DNA from 4 places in the Ruegeria sp. CI8 genome. Region 1 is predicted to be linked to each of the others. Evidence: riboswitches for the same ligand, from Rfam matches in the RefSeq annotation. Region 1 holds a riboswitch; each other region holds the start of a gene.
The links. Region 1 has a riboswitch for cobalamin ahead of ACR0DA_RS13145 (hypothetical protein). Riboswitches for the same ligand answer to the same signal wherever they lie in the genome.
Positions count from the first base shown of each region.

Region 2: another riboswitch for cobalamin. It lies ahead of ACR0DA_RS15775 (DUF1636 family protein); the one in region 1 lies ahead of ACR0DA_RS13145 (hypothetical protein).
Region 3: another riboswitch for cobalamin. It lies ahead of ACR0DA_RS08790 (DUF1636 family protein); the one in region 1 lies ahead of ACR0DA_RS13145 (hypothetical protein).
Region 4: another riboswitch for cobalamin. It lies ahead of ACR0DA_RS08860 (CbtB domain-containing protein); the one in region 1 lies ahead of ACR0DA_RS13145 (hypothetical protein).

Region 1 covers NZ_JBQFQL010000002.1:500,923-505,643, forward strand. Annotated here, with positions in the region: gene ACR0DA_RS13135 (DNA polymerase III subunit gamma/tau) at 1-839, opposite strand, end outside; gene ACR0DA_RS13140 (protein-tyrosine phosphatase family protein) at 995-1,498, shown strand; gene ACR0DA_RS13145 (hypothetical protein) at 1,502-1,909, opposite strand; cobalamin riboswitch at 1,996-2,213, opposite strand; gene ACR0DA_RS13150 (TetR/AcrR family transcriptional regulator) at 2,242-2,775, opposite strand; gene ACR0DA_RS13155 (alpha/beta hydrolase family protein) at 2,899-3,756, shown strand; RNA gene ffs (signal recognition particle sRNA small type) at 3,838-3,936, opposite strand; gene ACR0DA_RS13165 (5'-nucleotidase C-terminal domain-containing protein) at 3,976-4,721, opposite strand, start outside.
Region 2 covers NZ_JBQFQL010000004.1:132,300-137,020, reverse strand. Annotated here, with positions in the region: gene ACR0DA_RS15785 (ABC transporter substrate-binding protein) at 1-509, opposite strand, end outside; gene ACR0DA_RS15780 (ABC transporter ATP-binding protein) at 506-1,312, opposite strand; gene ACR0DA_RS15775 (DUF1636 family protein) at 1,309-1,707, opposite strand; cobalamin riboswitch at 1,811-2,018, opposite strand; gene ACR0DA_RS15770 (hypothetical protein) at 2,664-2,963, shown strand; gene ACR0DA_RS15765 (hypothetical protein) at 3,025-3,291, shown strand; gene ACR0DA_RS15760 (hypothetical protein) at 3,264-3,626, shown strand; gene ACR0DA_RS15755 (hypothetical protein) at 3,682-4,296, shown strand; gene ACR0DA_RS15750 (hypothetical protein) at 4,350-4,655, shown strand; gene ACR0DA_RS15745 (hypothetical protein) at 4,698-4,721, shown strand, end outside.
Region 3 covers NZ_JBQFQL010000001.1:1,769,669-1,774,389, reverse strand. Annotated here, with positions in the region: gene cobN (cobaltochelatase subunit CobN) at 1-650, opposite strand, end outside; gene cobW (cobalamin biosynthesis protein CobW) at 657-1,712, opposite strand; gene ACR0DA_RS08790 (DUF1636 family protein) at 1,715-2,098, opposite strand; cobalamin riboswitch at 2,181-2,385, opposite strand; gene ACR0DA_RS08785 (LysR family transcriptional regulator) at 2,458-3,333, opposite strand; gene ACR0DA_RS08780 (NAD(P)-dependent oxidoreductase) at 3,442-4,398, shown strand; tRNA gene ACR0DA_RS08775 (tRNA-Cys) at 4,617-4,690, opposite strand.
Region 4 covers NZ_JBQFQL010000001.1:1,783,337-1,788,057, reverse strand. Annotated here, with positions in the region: gene ACR0DA_RS08875 (DUF1636 family protein) at 1-243, shown strand, start outside; gene ACR0DA_RS08870 (hypothetical protein) at 231-725, opposite strand; gene ACR0DA_RS08865 (CbtA family protein) at 790-1,488, opposite strand; gene ACR0DA_RS08860 (CbtB domain-containing protein) at 1,493-1,663, opposite strand; cobalamin riboswitch at 1,700-1,908, opposite strand; gene cobF (precorrin-6A synthase (deacetylating)) at 1,952-2,695, opposite strand; gene cobA (uroporphyrinogen-III C-methyltransferase) at 2,688-3,416, opposite strand; gene ACR0DA_RS08845 (cobyrinic acid a,c-diamide synthase CobB) at 3,413-4,721, opposite strand, start outside.

The DNA of each region.
Region 1 (4,721 bases):
CCCAGTTCGGTCAGCGCCCCGGCCGCATCGCCGCGCAGGATCATGTCCATCAGGTCCAGCACACGGCCCCGGTCGGCCAGCCCCAGCATTGCGCGCACCTGATCGGCAGTGGTTTCGCCGGCGCCATGGCTGATCGCCTGATCCAGCAGCGAGGTCGCATCCCGGGCCGAGCCTTCGGCGGCGCGGGTGATCAGGGCCAGCGCGTCATCCGAGATTTCCACGCCCTCGGCGGTGGCGATCTTGCGCAGCAGGCCGATCATCACCTCAGGCTCGATGCGGCGCAGGTCAAAACGTTGGCAGCGCGACAGCACGGTGACCGGAACCTTGCGGATTTCGGTCGTGGCGAAGATGAATTTCACATGCTCGGGCGGCTCTTCCAACGTTTTCAGCAGCGCGTTGAAGGCGCTGGTCGACAGCATGTGAACTTCGTCGATGATGTAGATCTTGTACCGCGCGCTGGCGGCGCGATAGCGTACGCTGTCGATGATCTCTCGGATATCGCCCACGCCGGTGCGGCTGGCGGCGTCCATTTCCAGCACGTCCACATGGCGGCCTTCCATGATGGCCACGCAATGCTCGCACTGGCCGCAGGGTTCGGTCGTTGGGCCGCCATTGCCGTCGGGGCCGATACAGTTCATGCCCTTGGCGATGATCCGGGCCGTGGTCGTCTTGCCGGTGCCGCGGATGCCGGTCATGATGAAGGCCTGCGCGATCCGGTCCGCCTCGAACGCGTTTTTCAGCGTGCGCACCATGGCATCCTGACCGACCAGGTCGGCAAAGGTTTCCGGGCGGTATTTTCGGGCGAGAACCTGATAGGCGGGGCTGGACTGTGTGGTCATGTCTGCTCTGACGGATTCGTACTGACGATGCAGGGTAGAGTTCCCGGTGCCCCGCGTCCACAGCGCCGGTGCAGGTTTTTCGCTTTGGCGAGCGCGCGGTGTGAGGCATACTGCGCGGATCAAGTTCAATCAGCCAGTTTCGGGGGGAACGTCTGATGACAAATCTTGTGGTTCATGCATTGCAGGTGGGCGGCGGTACGCTGGCCCTGACCTCGGTTCCCGGCGGTGGCGGCGACTATGAGGGAGACCTGGACCTGATTTCAGCCTGGGCGCCGGGGCTGGTGATTTCGATGACAACCCTTGCCGAACTGGTTTCTGTGGGTTCGGGCGAATTGGGCTGTGACATTCATCGGCGCGCCTGTCGGTGGGCGCATCTTCCGGTCGCCGACTTCTCGGCGCCGTCGACCGAGATATCCGGCCGATGGCCCGAAGTCAGCGCCGCCGCCCGCCATGCGCTGTCGGGCGGCGGGCGGGTACTGGTCCACTGCCGGGGCGGTTGTGGGCGGTCTGGCATGGTTGTTCTGCGCTTGATGATCGAGAGCGGCGAGCAGCCGGAACAGGCCCTGAAACGCCTGCGGGCCGTACGCCCCTGCGCGGTTGAGACTGATGCTCAGATGGACTGGGCCGTCGCCCCAGCGCGCGAGGCACTGGCGACCTGACATTCAGGCGGTTGCGCGGAACTCGCGCTCGGCCCTGACCACGGGCATGATCGCCGTGGCCTGCAGCATCGCACAGGGTCGATCACTGATGACCTGCGCAGGCAGGGCGTCGCTCTGGTCGTCAAATAGCATGTCGGCGTAGGTATCAAGGCAGTCGGACGGGGTGTCGGCGGCCGCTCCGCAATACACGCGGATCCGTTCGGGACGTGCATCGAACCGCGCCGTGCAGCCATGTTCGCAATGGGCCAGTTCGCTACTGCCTTCCACTTGGAAGTCGGGGGATGTAGCGGCCTGCGCCGTCGCCATTGCCTGCGCGATGGCCCGTGCCATGCGCGCCAATGCCGGGCAGGTCTTTCCGGTGCGCTGGCAGATGGTTGCCGCGAATTCATGGGTATCGGTCTTCCAAATCATGTTGCGCCCTCCGCGCGCTGGGCGAGATGGATTTGGACAGACGCCGGTTTCAAGGCCAGACCCTGCCCGGACACCCCGTCCGAGTTTCGGTTTCACGTTTGATGGCAGGTCTCCTGACTTGCGGGTCTTTGCTTTGCCGACCTTCCCAACCTTGCGGTCAGTGGTATTTAGGCATCGCTCTCCGCCTACAGTTGCGGGGGCAGTCGCGGCCTTGGTCCGCTCCGGAGTTCCGGGTTGGACCGCACCGTGTTCCCTTTTCATCCCGGACCGAAACGGCACGGGAACCATCCCCTCATCGCTAGCGGTGTATCCGGGATCGAGTCAAGACGGTTTCAGCCCGGTTGCCGGAGTGAGTCCCAAGGGAACAGATCAGGCAGTCTGCGCAGCACATTCGAATCCCTGCGGGCACGGGCCAATTGCCAGCCGCCTTGCATCACGATGAACAGGGTGTCCGCAGCATTTTCAGGGTCGGAAACTCCGAACCGCGCGGCGTGGTTTCGAACTTCGATGATCCAGCTTTCATACAGACGGTCGGCATGTTCCCGAAACGCGCGGTTGTCGGGGCTTTCGAACAGGGTGGCGGCGATCGGGCAGGTCTCCCACTGGGCCGAGGTGTCGAACAGTTTCGCGATTTTGTGGCACAGGGTGGTGACCCCATCGCGAAAATCCGCGGCGTCGTTGAATGCCGCAGCAATCATGCTCAACATCCCGTCCGAGGCCCAACTGGCCGCCGCCAGGGCCAGATCCGGCTTGCCCTTTGGAAAATGGTGATACAGCGACCCCTTGGGGGCTTGCGCTTCGGCCAGCAATTCCGCCAGACCGACACCGTTATAGCCCGAGCGCTGGAACAGTTGGGCGGCAGTCACAATCAGGCGATCTTTGGTGTTTGGTGGACGTTGGGTCATGCAGGCCAAATATTGACAGGCCTAGACCAATTGGTCCAGACACAAAGTATTAGACCGATCGGTCCAGAGTGTTTGAAGGCAAAGATGTTGGATTCGCAGCACGCGGTTGACGTGGAAGACTTTAAGTTTCCGTCGGGCCAGACCCAGCTGGCGGCGCGGCTTTACACTCCGGCGGTCGAGCCGCAAACCGTTGTTGTGCTGAACGGCGCAACAGGAGTGCCACGTGACTACTATCAGCACTTTGCTCGCTGGCTGGCCGCCGAGCGCGGTATGGCTTGCCTGACATATGATTACCGGGATTTCGAGCATTCGCTGACCGGGCGGCTGAAAGACTCGAAGGCCACGATGGCGGACTGGGCGCTGATCGACATGCCCGCAGCGCGTGCCGAGATGCGCCGTCGATACCCGCAGGCAAAACTGTGGGTGATCGGGCATTCGGTCGGTGGAATGCTGGGTCCGCTGCAACCGGAAATCGAACAGATCGACCGGATGATCTGTGTGTGCGCAGGTTTGGTGACGGTGGCCGATCACCCGTGGCCCTACAAGGGCTTGGCGACTTTGTTCTGGTATGGCCACGTGCCACCTCTGGTGCGTCTTCTGGGGTACCTGCCGGGGAAACTTCTGGGATTCGGAGCCGATTTGCCGGCGGGCGTCTATTGGCAATGGCGCAAGTGGTGTACATCGCCCACCAGCTATCTGCCCGAATTGGGAGACACGCTTCCCCAAGCGGATTGGAGTCGGGCGAACGCCACGGCGGATATCATTGCGTTCGAGGATGACCAGACTGTGCCACCGCCCGCCGTCTGGCGGCTGGCTGAACTCTATGGTCCGACCGCCCGTCGGCATTTGTTGGAGCCGAGGGATTTCGGACTGTCCGAAATCGGTCATATCGGCGCCTTCGCCCGGCGCAGCAGTGCCGTTTGGCCGCGATTGATCGCCTGACCCGCCCGCAAGCGCGGTTTTCAGGAACAACGACGAAATACAGAGGTTGGATTGACCGGGCCGAATACGTGGCGCGGCGTCAAGTGAGAGGTTGGACATCGACCCAAGCGGGGCTCGTTGTGGCTGCTTCCTTCCGGACCTGACCAGGTTGGCGAGGCGCTTGCCCGCGCCAACCTCTCGACCGACGATATAGGCATCACGCACCCGCTTGGCAACCCGTCACAAAGACAGGCGTACCCTAAGAAACCCGCGCGCGTCCTGCCCGTCGGTGGTGGCTGCAAAGTGGTCGAGCTCGCGCAGGTAGTTTGCAGCGCGTGGCCCGGTCTTCAGAATCACGGACCGGCCCGCCTGCGGAACAAAGGAAAAGCTTTGGGCGGTGTTTTCCACCGGATCCGGACCCAATCGTCCCGCCAGGTAGTCGCGCAAGATTCCCTGGAGGCTCAGCGGCGGCACCGGGATCAGGCGGGCCGGGTCTGGGACGGGAAAGTTGCCGCCGCCATTGGCTCGGTAGCTGTTTGATGCAACGACGAATTGTTCATCCGGATCGACGGAGCGGCCCTGAAAGGCAAGATCGCGCAGGCGGGAATGGGACGTGTCGATCAACTGGCCGCCTAAATCATATCGCGCGGGCTGGGTCAGATCGAACCTGTAGGTCACCCCATGCAGCACGTCGAAATTGTGCCCGGTGCCCTCGGGGTCGATCAGAACCTGCTCGTCGCTGTTGCCAAGTTGGGAAAACTGGGCAGCCGACATCTCCAGCCACTCGGCGATCTGGCGGCCATCCAGCAGCATGGCGGCCAGTTGGTTTGGAAACACATGCAAGTCCGAGACATGCCTTACGGTGACATCGCCAGCCGGGACTTCGGTGTAATGCCGTGGTCCGGCCCGGCCTCCGAATTTCGAAGGTGCGGCTGCGGACAGAACAGGGAGGGTTTCAAAGGTCGTTCCGGCCAGAACCGGTCGCA
Region 2 (4,721 bases), on a different contig from region 1:
AGCTTTTGCGCCCTGTCTTCGACACCGAAGATACGACCGAGGTTCAGAAGATCGTTGTACATGTCGCTCATGCTGGCTTTGGGCTTGTCGCCGATATGGATGCAGCTTTCAGTCAGTTCGTAGACTTTGATCCCGAAAGGTTCGAGCGTCTCTGGCGTCACCTCGCCACCCACTTTCATCCCGTAGTTCCAGCCCGCGAAATAGAAATCGGCATCTGCGCCGACCAGCACCTCTTTGCTGGGATACTTGGCCGACAGCTCGGGCAGTTGCTGCACTCCGGCGCGCATGTCCTCGTCCAACGTCTTCCAGCCGGAAATGCCGGTATATCCCACCATTCGGTCGGCCAGGCCCAGCACCAGCATCATTTCCGTCAGGTTCACGTCGTTCGAGATCGCCGCCTTGGGCGGTTCGTCAAAGGTGACGGTTCGATTGCAACTTTGCACGGTGGTTTCCGCGATCGCGGTATTGGCGGCCAAAGCCAAGCCCAGGACTAGGGTGGTCGGTTTCATTCCAAGCTTCCTTCTGGTTGGGGATTGGGGAGTTGATAGGTCAGGTGAGGTTTGTGACTGAGGCTGAGTTGCTCTTGCCGGGCGGTGACATCGAACGTGTCAGAGACCAGCCTGTCACTCAGCACTGTCTGGGTTGGGCCAAAGCCGCAGGGTCGACCGTTCTTCAGAATCAGAACACGGTCGCAGACATCGGCGGCCAGGTTCAGATCGTGCAGCGAGGTGACGATCGTCAGGTCGAGGTCCCGGATCAGCCGCAACACCTCTAGCTGGTTGCGGATGTCCAGGTGGTTGGTAGGCTCGTCCAGCACAAGAATCCGGGGTTCCTGGGCAAGGGCGCGCGCGACCATCACACGCTGACGCTCGCCGCCGGACAGAGTGGCCAGCCCACGGTCGGCAAACCCTTGCAGATCCATTCGGTGCAGCGCGGATTCGATGATCTGGTGGTCACGACTGCCGGGCGTGGACAGGCCCAACCGGTGCGGCACCCGCCCCAACGCCACGATGTCGCGCACGGTCAGCGCGAAATCCGAGGGCTGCTCCTGCAGCACGGCGGCAACCTGACGCGCCAGCGCCCTGGGGGCCATTCTTTTGACGGACCCGCCGTCCACCAGAATGTCGCCCGAGGACGGACGGTGATAGCCGTAGATCATCCGCAGAAGGGTTGTCTTGCCGGCACCGTTCGGCCCCAAAACCCCCATGACCTGCCCGCGCATCAGCGCAAAACTGGTCTCGTGCAGCACCAACGGCGCTCGTTTTCGCGGCGCCCAGGTGACGGCATCCACCGACAGCAAAGGCGCACTCATGAGGCGCAATCCGCATTTTCCGAAGACGCAGCCATCGCGGCTGGAATGCGGGCCAGTGTTGCGTGGCGAAGCCCGGCCGGGCGGTCGACCGAGCTGCACCATCCATCGCGCAACTGCTCGTAGAGCCGCGCGAATTCCACGAATGCCCCGGTCTCTTCAGACGTCAGCCCGCCAAACAGGTAAGATGCCTTGCCCGGCCCGTGATAGGCGACGGTACAGGGTCGGGTGCACCCGGCCATGCAGGCGGCACCGGAAACGTCAAAACCTGCCAAACCGTCGTCTTCGGCCAGCGCGGCGCGCAATCGTCCGATCAGGTCAGGCCCGGGGCGTACGGCTGCGCCCTTAGGTCGGCAAGATAGGCAAACCGTGATGTGATGTGTTGATTGTCGGTTCATTTCGCCCTCCGCGAAATCGCGGGGCGGAAAGGGAACCAGTCATGTCAGCGGCGTAAGCCGAAAATGCCATCTTGGCCTCCTTCCGGGACACCCCGCCCGGGTTGAGTTGCGTTTGATGATGGCAGGTCTCCTGACTCGCGGTGTATGGCTTGCCCCGCCTTCCCAGACCTATCGGCCCAGTGGCATCCGGGGGTCGCACACCGCCTACAGTTGCGGGGGCAGTCACGGAGTTGGCGTCAGAACGGCGCCGCACCGTATTCCCTTTTACCCGACCGGCGAAACGATCGGGAACCATCAGCGCCAATCTCATCCATGAATCGGGTTGCACTGTCAACGACGTTCTGGGCGGGTGCGAAAGGGAGGCATCCTGGCGACCCTTCGGCACCACCTGAGCGACAGACCGGGCGGAGAATTATGTCGTTTTGACCAACTGGATTAAGATAGCTCGGAAGGTCCCGAAACACGGCGGCGCAAGCGGGCTGACTGCCAAGCCTCCGTGAACGGCCTCGCCTTTTCCCTTTGAATGCAGAAGCCTATCGTTGGCAAGCTTACAAAATTTACGCGCGGAAAAATCATTGATTTATCTTGTGATTGATTCAAACATACGAATTCGACACAACTTTAGCTTTACCTCCGTTGTTGTCGCTGTCGCCCGTTTCGTCGGGCCCTTCCGACTGCTGGAGTGAGTGCTGGCGGTCGGAAGGCATTTCACGAAGATCAGCGTTGGGAGGACGCGGTGCCCGGACTTAACGTACGAACCCTTCCTCGAAACTTCGCACCGGTTTTTACCCATGACGTCATTGCGTCAGCACGCTTTGTTCACGGTCCCGGGGATCGGCAGAATATCTGTCTGCCAGCCATGTCATTGGCCGCAAAATCGGGGACCGCATAGACGTGAGCGCGCAAAATAAGACCACCTGTTCCAAAAGTATCAACAAACCCAAGAGGAGAAGAAAGTGATTAACAAAGTCATGATGATTTCAGGCGCGACGTGTTTCGTACTGCTAGCGGCCTGTGACGACACCAGCACGTCAAGCACACCTGCCGAACTGACGCCCGCTCAAAAGGCGTGTCTGCGAGACGTGGCCAAAACAACCAACAATTCGCAAGTGGTCGTGCTCTCATCCGCGTTCAGCGAGGCTGGAACACAAGTCACCGTTGGGGTTGGCGAGGATCGGGCTCCGTGGAATTGTATTGCCTACAGTGATGGCGCGACAGCCGGTATTGAGTTCCTGGGCGACGAAGGCGCGTTGTGACCAGTTTGATGCGTAGCCGAAATCGGCTGCGCAGCGCTGGCTTGATACTCTGAGGTCCGGCATGGTCTGCAGAATAACCATCATCGCGTTTGCGACCCTTTACCTGCTGGCGTTGTTTGCGTTCCTGACCGGTACCTTTGGCTGGTTCGGACAGGAACGAGACCCGTTGTCCGGCGTGTTCCTTTTGCCGCTGGGACTGCCTTGGGTCCTTGCGGTGGACCTTTTCTCAGAGTCGGCCAAACCGTGGCTCGCGGCAACTGCACCGGTGCTCAACCTGTTGGCACTGGTTTTGATATGCAAATGGGCACGCGGCTTGCGCCAGGAATAAAGGCGGAACTCTTTCCCACCAAATGGGAGGAAAACATGGGTAAAGTGATCTTGGGGCTTGTGATCGGGCTCATCCTCGGCGTGGTTGGAGCGATGACCTTGGGCGGCGGGGCCGCGATGGGTGTCGGCGTTGCGACAGGCTTGTCCGCCGGTGTGTGCACCACATTGAAGGGAGCTCAGGCCGAGAACCTGATCACCGCCGAACAAGCAGATCAGATCCTCAATCGCGTGAACTCCGAGATTGCGTCATTGCAAGGAATTGAAACGACTGACGAGATCGTCGGCAGCGCACAGGCATGCGACGAGTTTCTGGCAGAATTGCGGGAAGCGCAGTGAGGTTCCCGCCGACAAGAAACACAACACTTAGGATAGATCGACAGAGGACCTGCTTATGAAACGCAGTTTTTTGAACCTTTTAATGCCCGCCCTTGCAATCAGCGGAACGGCCGCCCTGGCCATGTCAGACGCCGACGACGCGTGTATCGACCATCTGCGACAGGTCGGTGGACCGGACGGTCAATCCGGTACGATCGAAAGCTCACAGTTCTCGGAAGCCGGCACGCTCGTCATGCTGCGTGACGCCGGCGGAACACTTTGGCGCTGCATTGCGTACAAGGACGGAAGCATTGGCGAGATGTCGGTTGTCGAGGCGATGGATGATGGTGGCGGAGCCATGGACGGCGCTTCCGGGTCTACAGGTAGCCAGCGCGTCACATTCGATGCCGGATCCACCGGCGCCGAGCTCGTCGGCCAACTCGCGCCAGGGGAATCGCAGCAATACGTTCTTGGCGCGAAGAACGAACAGTTCCTTTACGTCCGCGTTGCTCCCCGAAATGGATCCTTGGACTACGTCATTCGCAACCCCGATGGGTCTGAATTGCTGGGATTGATGTCTGCGGACAAGGAGTATCGCGGACAGCTGTGGCAATCCGGCGATCATGTTGTCGAGGTCATCAACCGCGGCAGCTCTGCCGTCGACTACAACGTCATTTTTGGAATTGAGTAGGTGATCGACCTGAAACCCTGAACCGCATTTCCAAAACAACCGGGGAAAAACAGATGAAGTCCAAGACCCTAGTGGCGATCGGCGCGGTCAGTGTCTCTGTGCTTGCAGGATGCGGCGAAAGTGGCGGATCAGTGGAAGCAAGTGCACCGATTGTGGGCAGTTCCAGCGATCTGTCGTCATTTGAAGGCGCAAGAGCGGGTCAGGCTGAAATGGGCATTCAAAGTCTCGGGTTTGAACTCATCCGAAGCGAAGGGCTGACCTCGTACTGGTTCAACAAGGAGACCGGTGCTTGTGCTCGGATCACGACATCTGAGGGAAGATACTCGGACGTAGCGATGCTGCCGTCAGGTGACTGCTGACACACATTCATCAATCCCAAATCTGCAAAAAGGAGCTCCAACTTGCATTTCGACCTGGCACATGCG
Region 3 (4,721 bases), on a different contig from region 1:
GTATCGGCCGAAGTCAGGTAGGCGCGGTAGAAGGTCACGATGATGCGCCGGCCTTCGCCTGCGAAGGTGTCCTCGGGTGCGATCACGCCGCGATCCGGGCACCACGCGCCGCAGTCGGGCAGGGTCTTGGCCCCCATCACCGGCCCGGCATACAGCCCCGCCGCCAGCGCCATCTGCGCCAGAGCCGCCTGGGCTGCCACTTCGCCGCCGGTGTCGCACAGATGCGCCAGCCGCCGCAGGGTCGAGACCGGCAGGGTGGAATAATCGTCCAGCCGCATATCCTCGCGCCCGTCGGCGGGCAGCACCGCCAGTGCGATGCCCTTGGCCTGCGCCAGCGCCAGCACCTGCTGCAACCCGTAGGACCAATAGGGCACTCCGCCGATCAGCCGGATCAGGATGCCCTTGGCACCCTCCAGCGTCTGCTCGACATAGGTATCGACCGACAATGGGTGCTTCAGCGCCGTCAGGTTGGCCAGCCGCAACGAGGGCATCCGCCCCTCGGGCCCGCCGCCGCGATGCCAGCCGGCCGCGAAAGCACCCAGGTCGCTGTCCGAAAAGGACAGCACCACCAGATCCGCCGGGCTCTGGCCCAGATCGGTCGGGGTCTCGGTTTCTTCGAGCCCGTGGCTTTCGCGGAAGACGACGTGCATCGGTGCTTACTCGGCGGCCTCGGTGACGCCCGTCAGGATGCCGCGGATCGCGGCCTCGTCGATGTCGTCATGCTCGGCGATGACCACAAGGCGCGAGCGGCGCTCTTCCTCGGGTTTCCACGGGCGGTCATACTGGTGCCGCACCCGCGCGCCGACCGCCTGGACCAGCAGGCGCATCGGCTTGCCCTGAACGGCGGCATAGCCCTTGACCCGCAGGATGTTCAGCTCGTTCGCCAGACGCTCGATATTGGCGACCAGCTGCGCCGGGTCGGTCTGTTCTGGCAGCTCGACCACAATGCTTTCGAAATCGTCATGTTCGTGGTCGTCATGGCCATCGTGATGCGAGGGGCGGGCGTCCATGTCGTCCTCGGCTGCGGCCTCCAGCCCCAGCACCACGCGCACGTCCACCGCACCCTCGGCCACTTCGACCACGGGCAGGGGGCGGGGCGCCTCGTCGGCGATGATCTCGCGCGCCTTGGCCACGCCTTCGGGGCCGGCCAGGTCAGGCTTGGTCAGCAGGATGATGTCGGCGCACGAGATCTGATCCTCGAACACCTCGGACAGGGGCGTTTCGTGGTCGATCGAGTCATCGGCCATGCGCTGGGCATCCACCGCCGCGACATTCGGGGCGAAGCGGCCTGCGGCCACGGCCTCGGCATCGGCCAGAGCGATCACGCCGTCCACGGTGATCTTGGAACGGATGTCGGGCCAGTCGAACGCCTTGAGCAGCGGTTTCGGCAGGGCCAGACCGCTGGTTTCGATCAGGATGTGATCGGGGCGCGGGTCGAGCGCCATCAGCGCCTCGATCGTGGGGATGAAGTCATCGGCCACGGTGCAGCAGATGCAGCCATTGGCCAGTTCCATGATGTTTTCCGCCGGGCAGTCGGGGATCGCGCAGCTTTTCAGGATTTCGCCATCGACGCCCACGTCGCCGAATTCGTTGACCACCACGGCCAGCCGCTTGCCCTGCGGGTTTTGCATCAGATGGCGGATCAGCGTGGTCTTGCCCGAGCCGAGAAAGCCGGTGATGACGGTGACGGGAAGTTTTTCGAGGGTGCTCATGCTCAGGCTCCAATCGGGGGAATGCGGGCGGCGCAGTTCTTGCGGAAATGTTCAGGGCGGTCGCGCCATTTCACAAGGCCATCATCGGCGGCCAGATATTTGGTGGCGCCTTCGACGATGATCTCGACATGGTCGGATTCGTTCAGGTTTTCATAGACGAAGGTCCAGCGCGACGGCCCGCCGCGCAGAACGATCGAGCAGCCCTGATCGCAGTTCGACAGGCATTCGACCGGCTTCAGGGTGATGCCCTCGGGCAGGTCGGCAGCGGCCAGCGCCTTGTGCAGCAGCGTGCCGGGGCGCTGGGCGTCATCCTCGATGGGCAGCCCGCGTCGGCAGGTGGTGCAAACCAGCAGCTCGACTGGTGTGGTCTCGGTCACGTATCTCATCCCCCCTCACTCGGTTGTCGGGGGACGGGGTATGCGCGGGCCACGTTGCGGACATGGGCCCGACACCGGAACACCCCGTCCGGTTTGTCTTCGGGCGTTGGCAGGTCTCCCGGCTTGCGGATGTCAGAGCGGCGCTCTGTCGGATGTCCCGCCTTCCCGGCCTGCGGCCAGTGGCATTTGGGCACCCTCTCCGGTCACGGTCGCGGGGGCGGCTGCGTTTGACGGAAAACCGCTGACGCATTCCCTTTTCATCTGTTTGCACAGACACCAACGCAAGCGACATGCGGCACGGGCAGGGGGGTTGTCAAGCGCGCGGGGCCAAGTGCCCTGCGTCGGATCGAAAAAGCGACCTGCCGGGGTCAATCCGCGGCATCACTGGCCAGCCTGTCGCGTAGCCAGGCTAGGAACAACTCGGCAGGGATGGACGGAGGCGCCGCGCTGACGCTGCGGATCAGATAGTGCGACTGGGCAAAGGGAATCGCCGGCCCCGCAACCCGGATCGGCGCGCCCTGGGCAATGGCGTTGCGCGCGAACCGCTCCAGAACGGTGGCGTAGCCCGCGCCGGCCATCACCAGTTGCAGCGCGGTGACGGTCGTATCCGCCGAATGGCGCGCGGGGCGGTCGGGCAGGTCGGTGTCCGTGGCCTCGAAGTACCGCGCCCAGTTGTCCTCGTACCCAAGAATGTGGATCAACGGGCCGTTTTGCAGGTCTGGCGCCGGGTCCTGCGCCCGGCAGACGGGCACCAGCCGTTCCGAGCACAGCCGTTCGGCCGCAACACCGGGCCAGTCGCCATGGCCCAGCCGTATTTCCACGTCCACATCCGCAGGCGCGGCCGAGTCGTTCCAGATATGCGACACCAGCCGCACCGGGACCTCGGGGTGCTGGGCGCTGAACGCGGGCAGCTCGGCCGCGATCCAGTAGGTCATCGTCGATATCGCCGCCCGGATGGTCAGCGCCTGCCGCGAGGCGGGGCCGAACAAGCTGTTGGTGGACAGCGCAATATCCGACAGCGCCCGGCGCACGGTCAGCGCATAGGACTGGCCCAGCTCGGTCAGCGACAGGTGTCGGGCGTTGCGGGCAAAAAGCGGATGCCCGAGGTCCGCCTCGAGCGAGCGGATATGCAGCGACACCGCCGTCTGGGTCAGGCCCAGTTCCTGCGCGGCGGTGGTGAAATTCAGATGGCGTGCGGCGGCTTCGAAGCTGCGCAGCCAGGCCGGATTGGGCAGGCGGTCCATTCAGCACCAAAATATTTTGCATTTAGATTGACTTATTATTCGTTTCTTTTGTCGATGGGCAACGGAAATACTCGTGCCAACGAAATTGCGCCTGCGGGAGGGCAGAACATGAAGGTCGGTTTCATCGGTTTGGGCAATGTGGGGGGCAAGCTGTCGGGGTCGCTGCTGCGCAACGGTATCGACCTGACGGTACACGACCTGAACCCCGATCTTGTGGCGGAGTTCGCCGCCAAGGGAGCAAAAGCCGGTGAAAGCCCGGCCCAGATGATGCGCGATTGCGATGCGGTCATCACCTGCCTGCCGTCGCCCGCTGCCTCGGACGCAGTGATGCAGCAGATGCTGCCCGAGGTTACCCACGGTAAGATCTGGATGGAGATGTCCACCACCGACGAGGCCGAGGTCAAACGCCTGGGGGCCATGGTGATCGAACGCGGCGGGGCGGCGGTGGACTGCCCGGTTTCGGGCGGGTGCCACCGGGCGGCCACGGGCAATATCTCGATCTTCGCGGGCTGCGACCGGGCCACGTTCGAGCGGATCCTGCCGTTCCTGACGACGATGGGCCGGCGCATCCTGCATACCGGCGATCTGGGCACTGCCTCGGTTCTGAAGGTGCTGACCAACTATCTGGCCACCGCCAACCTGATCACCTGCGCCGAGGCGCTGGTGACCGCAAAGGCCGCCGGGATGGACCTGAACACCACCTACGAGGCGATCAAGATCTCGTCTGGCACGTCCTTCGTGCATGAAACCGAAAGCCAGGTGATCCTAAACGGCTCGCGCGATATTTCCTTCACAATGGACCTGGTGAAAAAGGATATCGGCCTGTTCCAGGAGGTCGCCGACCGCGCCGGCGTGCCGTTGGAGATGAACCCGTTGATGATCAAGATCTTCGACGACGCCATCGCCCGCTATGGCGCGCGCGAGCTGTCGCCCAACGTCATTCGACGGCTCGAGGATGCAACCGGGCTGAGCATTACCGCGCCCGGTTTTCCGGCCGAGATGCAGGACGATGAACCGGAAGAGCCGGGATACGAGGTGATTCCGCAAGGCCGGCGCGCGGTCTGAACCGACGGTCAGAAAAAGGCGCGGTTTCGGAAGGTGTCACGCATGGATCGAGCGCGTCGGCGGTGTCCCGGAGCGGACTAAATCCGCGGCCGATTGTTACTGGTTATCTCGGCTGCGCTAACCATCTCCGCACGTATTTTGGCGTTTCGTATCAACAAACTGGTCCACGCGACTATCATAGGACCAGAGAACAGCGATGCAGTGCGAGGCAAGAAAGTTGGAGGCGAGTACCGGAATCGAACCGGTGTACACGGATTTGCAATCCGCTGCGTCACCACTCCGCCAACTCGCCTTTTCAAGCAATTTCAATTACTTGACGTGGT
Region 4 (4,721 bases), on a different contig from region 1:
GTCGAGGTCGCCGAGCACGCCTGTTTCAGCGGTTGCGACGAGCCGACCGTGGTGGCGATGCAGGGGGAAAGCCTGGCGTCTTACGTGTTTTCAGGGATCGATCCGGTTGCCGATGCCAATGACATTGCGGCGACCTGTCGGACCATTCTGAACAGCCCGAACGGCTGGATCGAAGACGCCCGGCCGTGCGGGCGGCTTCGCTTGTGTCTGCGGGCGCGGATCCCTGCGTTTCAGTCCACCTGAACCGTGACGGACGCGCTGACCGGCACCCCATCCACGGCCAGCGGGCTGTGGCTGTTGGCGTTCAGCGAAACCTCGATGGTCGTTTCGCCTTTGGGCAGGTCCGGGATGTGCATCCAGATGCCATAAAGCCGCGCCAGCTTGACGCCGTTCACATAGACATGCGCGTGGCCTTCGCCGGGCTTGTCGTCCAGCGAGGCGTGCTCGGGCGCGAACGTGAAGTTCCGCGGCATCACATTCAGGTTCCAACCTGCCATCGGGTCGGGGGAGACGGCGATCTCCAGCCCCGGCGCGTCCGGTCCGGCGGGCAGGTTGATGGCGGTGCTATGGTCATGGGCCATGGCCTCGGCGTGATGGCCGCCATGTTGGGCGGCGTCGGCATGGTCGTGGCCGTCGAAGGTGACGCCGTTGGCCGCGGCCAGCACGAACCCGGCACCCCCGCCAAAGACCAGACCGATCGCAAAAAGAGCAAGCGAGCGTGTCATCTTGTTTCCTTGAAAAGCAGATGACCCGCCGGTTGTGCGCCGGCGGGTCGTGGGATTTCGGGGATCAGGCCGCGGCTTCGACGCGCTTGCCCTCACTTTGCCAGAAATACCCGGCAAACGAACCCAGCAGCACCCAGGCCACAAGGCCGACGCCAAATGCGCGTGCGGCGAACAGGGCCCCGATCTCGGTCGGAACCGGCCCGGTGAACATGTCGGGTTCCGGCGCGCCGATCAGGTGCGGGGCCATCAACAGCACGGCCGCAACCAGATAGCTGACGATGTTGCCGCCAAAGGCGATCAGCCACATGGCCACACCAGCGGCCGCGACGGTTGCCCACCACCAGATCTGCCGCGCAAACACATCCGCTGCGGCAACGCCCGGAACCTCGGGGGCCAGGGTGAAGCCCGGCGCCAAGTGAAAGGCGATGAAACCGGCCAGGCCCCACAGCACGCCTGTGCGCCCGTCAACCGGGTGGCCTTGCGCTTCGGCCAGCGACATCAGCGCGACCAGAACCAGCGCATAGCCGGTATAGGTCAGCATGGTGAACACCATGCTCAACCCGTCGCGGGTCAGGTCCGAGAACATGCCCGGCAGTTCGGGATGGGCCGAGACGGCTTCGGCTCCGAAATGCACCAGCTCTCCGGATTCATAGAGTTCAGCATGCAGCAACACGGGCTGCACGAATACCAACTGCAGCAGGGCGACGATCAACCCGGCTGCAGCACCAGCGAACAACGCGCTGGTCAGAATGCGACTGAACATTGGTTTAGTGGCAGGGGAAGCCGGTTGCGTGGCGCACGTCATGCGCGGCGTCATGCAGCGCCGATGCCTGAACGTGACCAGCCAGGGTGATGATCCCCAGGCCCAGGGCTGCCGCGAACACTGCCGAAAGAATGCCAGCGCGTGCCGTTGATGCGGTTTGCGTTTGTGTCGTCATTTTCTGTCCTCCTGTGCCGCCGCACCCGACGGCCGGTGTTTCATTGTTCGCCTGGCAGGTCTCCTGGCTTGCGGGTCAGCGCCTCTGTTCGCCTTCCCCCCGAACGGATCGGGAGTGGCTGGTTGAACAGGGCTCACCGCTTACAGTCGCGGGGGCGGCTTTGGATTTGACCTGCGCGCAGGCCGCACCAAATTCCCTCTTAGCATCCGGATGTCTCCGGCAGGACCAGACTCGTCCATTTAGACGTGAATGCCGCTGTGGCGCAATCGCCATTTGCGACCTTTCGCGTCAATTCCCGCGCTTTTTCAGAACATAGATATCCATGATCCAGCCGTGCCGGGCGCGAGCCTCGGTGCGGTTGCGCAGGATCTCATCGGCCACATCGGCCAGCGGACCTTTGATCAGGATCTGCTCGGGCATACCCACGTAAGCCCCCCACCAGATGTCAAAATCGGCCATGTCCAGCGTCTGGAACGAACATTCGCCATCCAGCATCACCGCAACCGTATCGGCGTCGCTGGGCCAGCCCTCGTCGCGGATGCGCCGGCCGGTGGTGACCATATAAGGCGCGCCGATTTCGTTGATCGGCATGGCATGGGCCGCCGTCAGCGCCTGCAGCGCCGTGATGCCGGGGATCACGGTCGTGTTCGGCTGCGGGTCCAGCCGCGCCGCGATTCGCAGCGAACTGTCATAGAGCGACGGGTCGCCCCAGATCAGCAGGGCGACGGTGCGCGACTCGGGGCGCCGGGCCATCACCTCCTGCCAGCGCAGGGCGATTGCGTCGTGCCATTCATCCACGCCGCGCAGGTAGCCATCCTGCGACCGGCGCCCGGGGATGTCGAAATAGGCGATTTGGGGTGGTGTGTCGGTGACCTTGCGAATGATTTCCTCGCGCACGCCGGCCAGATCGGCCTTGTTGGCGCCCTTGCGCGGGATCAGGATCAGATCGGCCGCGCGGATCGCCTGCGCCCCCTGAAAGGTCACGTGGTCCGGGTTGCCGGTGCCGATCCCGATCAAGACCAGATCAATCATCGTCGAACTCCGCCAGCGGGCCATAAAGGATCAGCGCCGGCGCGGTGCCGATCTCGGAGCCCAGACGCTCGGCCAGTGCGCCGACGGTGGACCGGTGCAGCGATTGCTCAGGCGTCGAAACCGACTCGGCCATCATTGCTGGCGTGTCCAGCGGCAGCCCATGCGCGTCCAGCGCCTGCGCCAGCAGGGGAAAGGTGCGCTTGCCCATGAACACCACGGTCGTCGCACCCGGGTCGGCCAGCGCGGGCAGGTTCAGGTCCTTGGGCAGCTTGCCGCTGACATCGTGGCCGGTGACGAATTGCACCCTGCGCGCGGTCAGGCGCCGGGTCAGCGGGATGCCCGCCGCTGCGGCCGCGGCAATGGCCGAGGGGATGCCCGGAATGATCTCGTACGCGATCCCGGCAGCGCGCAGGGCCGCCAATTCCTCCTCTAGCCGTCCGAACAGGCCGCCATCGCCCGATTTCAACCGCACGATCCGCTGGCCGGTCTGGGCGTACTCGACCAGCAGGCGGCTGACATGGTCCTGCTTGGGCGAGGGCCGCCCGGCGCGCTTGCCCACACCCACAAGGTCGGCCTCCTTGCGCGCATGGCTCAGGATCGGCCCGCTGCTGAGGTCGTCGAACAGAACCGCGTCGGCCTTTTGCAGCCGGTCCACGGCCTTGAGGGTCAACAGCTCCGGGTCGCCGGGACCGGACCCGATGAAGGAAACGAAACCGCTCATGCGCTGGCCTCTGCGATAAGATGGAAGAACGTACCGGTGACATGTCCGCGGCGCGATCCGGTCTGTGGGCCTTCGGCGCCTTCGGCGTCAAAAACCCGTGCCAGGGGCGCGTCGGGCTGCTCGATGATCGAGGAATAGTGGAACTCGTGCCCCCGCAGCGCGGTCCCGGCCGAGAACCCGGGCATGTCGGCCAGCAACTCGGCCCGGCGATAGCCCAGGTTGAACTTGCGCTTCTCGTACGAAGTGACAAGGCCCAGCAGCCCTGCCATCCGGTGGCGGGTGCCGTCCTTGTCGATCAGCCCTTCGCCCAGGGCCATGTAGCCGCCGCATTCGCCATGCACGGGCCGCGTTTCGGCATGTCTGCGCAAGCCGGTCAGGAACTGCTCTGCCGCAGCCAGGGTTCCGGCGTGCAGTTCGGGGTACCCGCCGGGCAACCAGACCAGATCGGCATCCGGGGCCGGCGCCTCGTCCGCCAGCGGAGAAAACGGCAGGATCTCGGCCCCGGCCGCCCGCCAGCCTTCCAGAAGATGCGGATAGGTAAAGGAAAACGCCGCGTCCCGGGCCAGTGCGATCCGTTGCGCCGGAGGGCGCGGCAGCGCGGCCGACGACGGCCCCATCGGGCCCGAGGAGGCCGCCCGCATGATCGCTTCCAGATCCACATGTTCGCGCAGAAAGGCCGCGTAGCTGGCAATTGCGCTTTCCAGATCGGGGTGCTCGACCGCCTGGATCAGGCCCAGATGCCGCTCGGGCAGGGTCAGGTCGCCGCGCCGGGGCAGGACGCCCAGAACCGGCAGGCCCGCGCGCTCCATCCCCAGGCGGGTCAGGCGTTCGTGGCGTGGGCTGGCGCAGCGGTTCAGGATCACACCGGCAAAGGGCAGGTCGGGGTTGTACATCCGGAACCCCAGCGCCGTTGCGGCGGCCGATTGCGCCTGGCCACCCACATCCAGCACCAGAACCACCGGCCAGCCCATGCGCAGCGCGGTCTCGGCGCTGGACCCGTGGCCCAACTCGCCCGGCTTGGCGACCCCGTCGAACAGGCCCATCGACCCTTCGGCCACCACGATGTCGGCGCCCTTGGCCTGCGCCGCAATCGCGCCCAGCAACGGCGCGCCCATCGCCCAACTGTCCAGGTTGAATGAGGCTCGCCCCGCCGCCGCCCGGTGAAAGGCCGGGTCGATGTAATCCGGCCCGCTCTTGAAGGGCTGCACGGTCAGCCCGTCCTCGGCCAGAGCGCGCAGCAGGCCCAGCATCACCGTGGTCTTGCCCGTCCCCGAGGATGGGGCCGAGATCAGCAGTCCGGGCGGG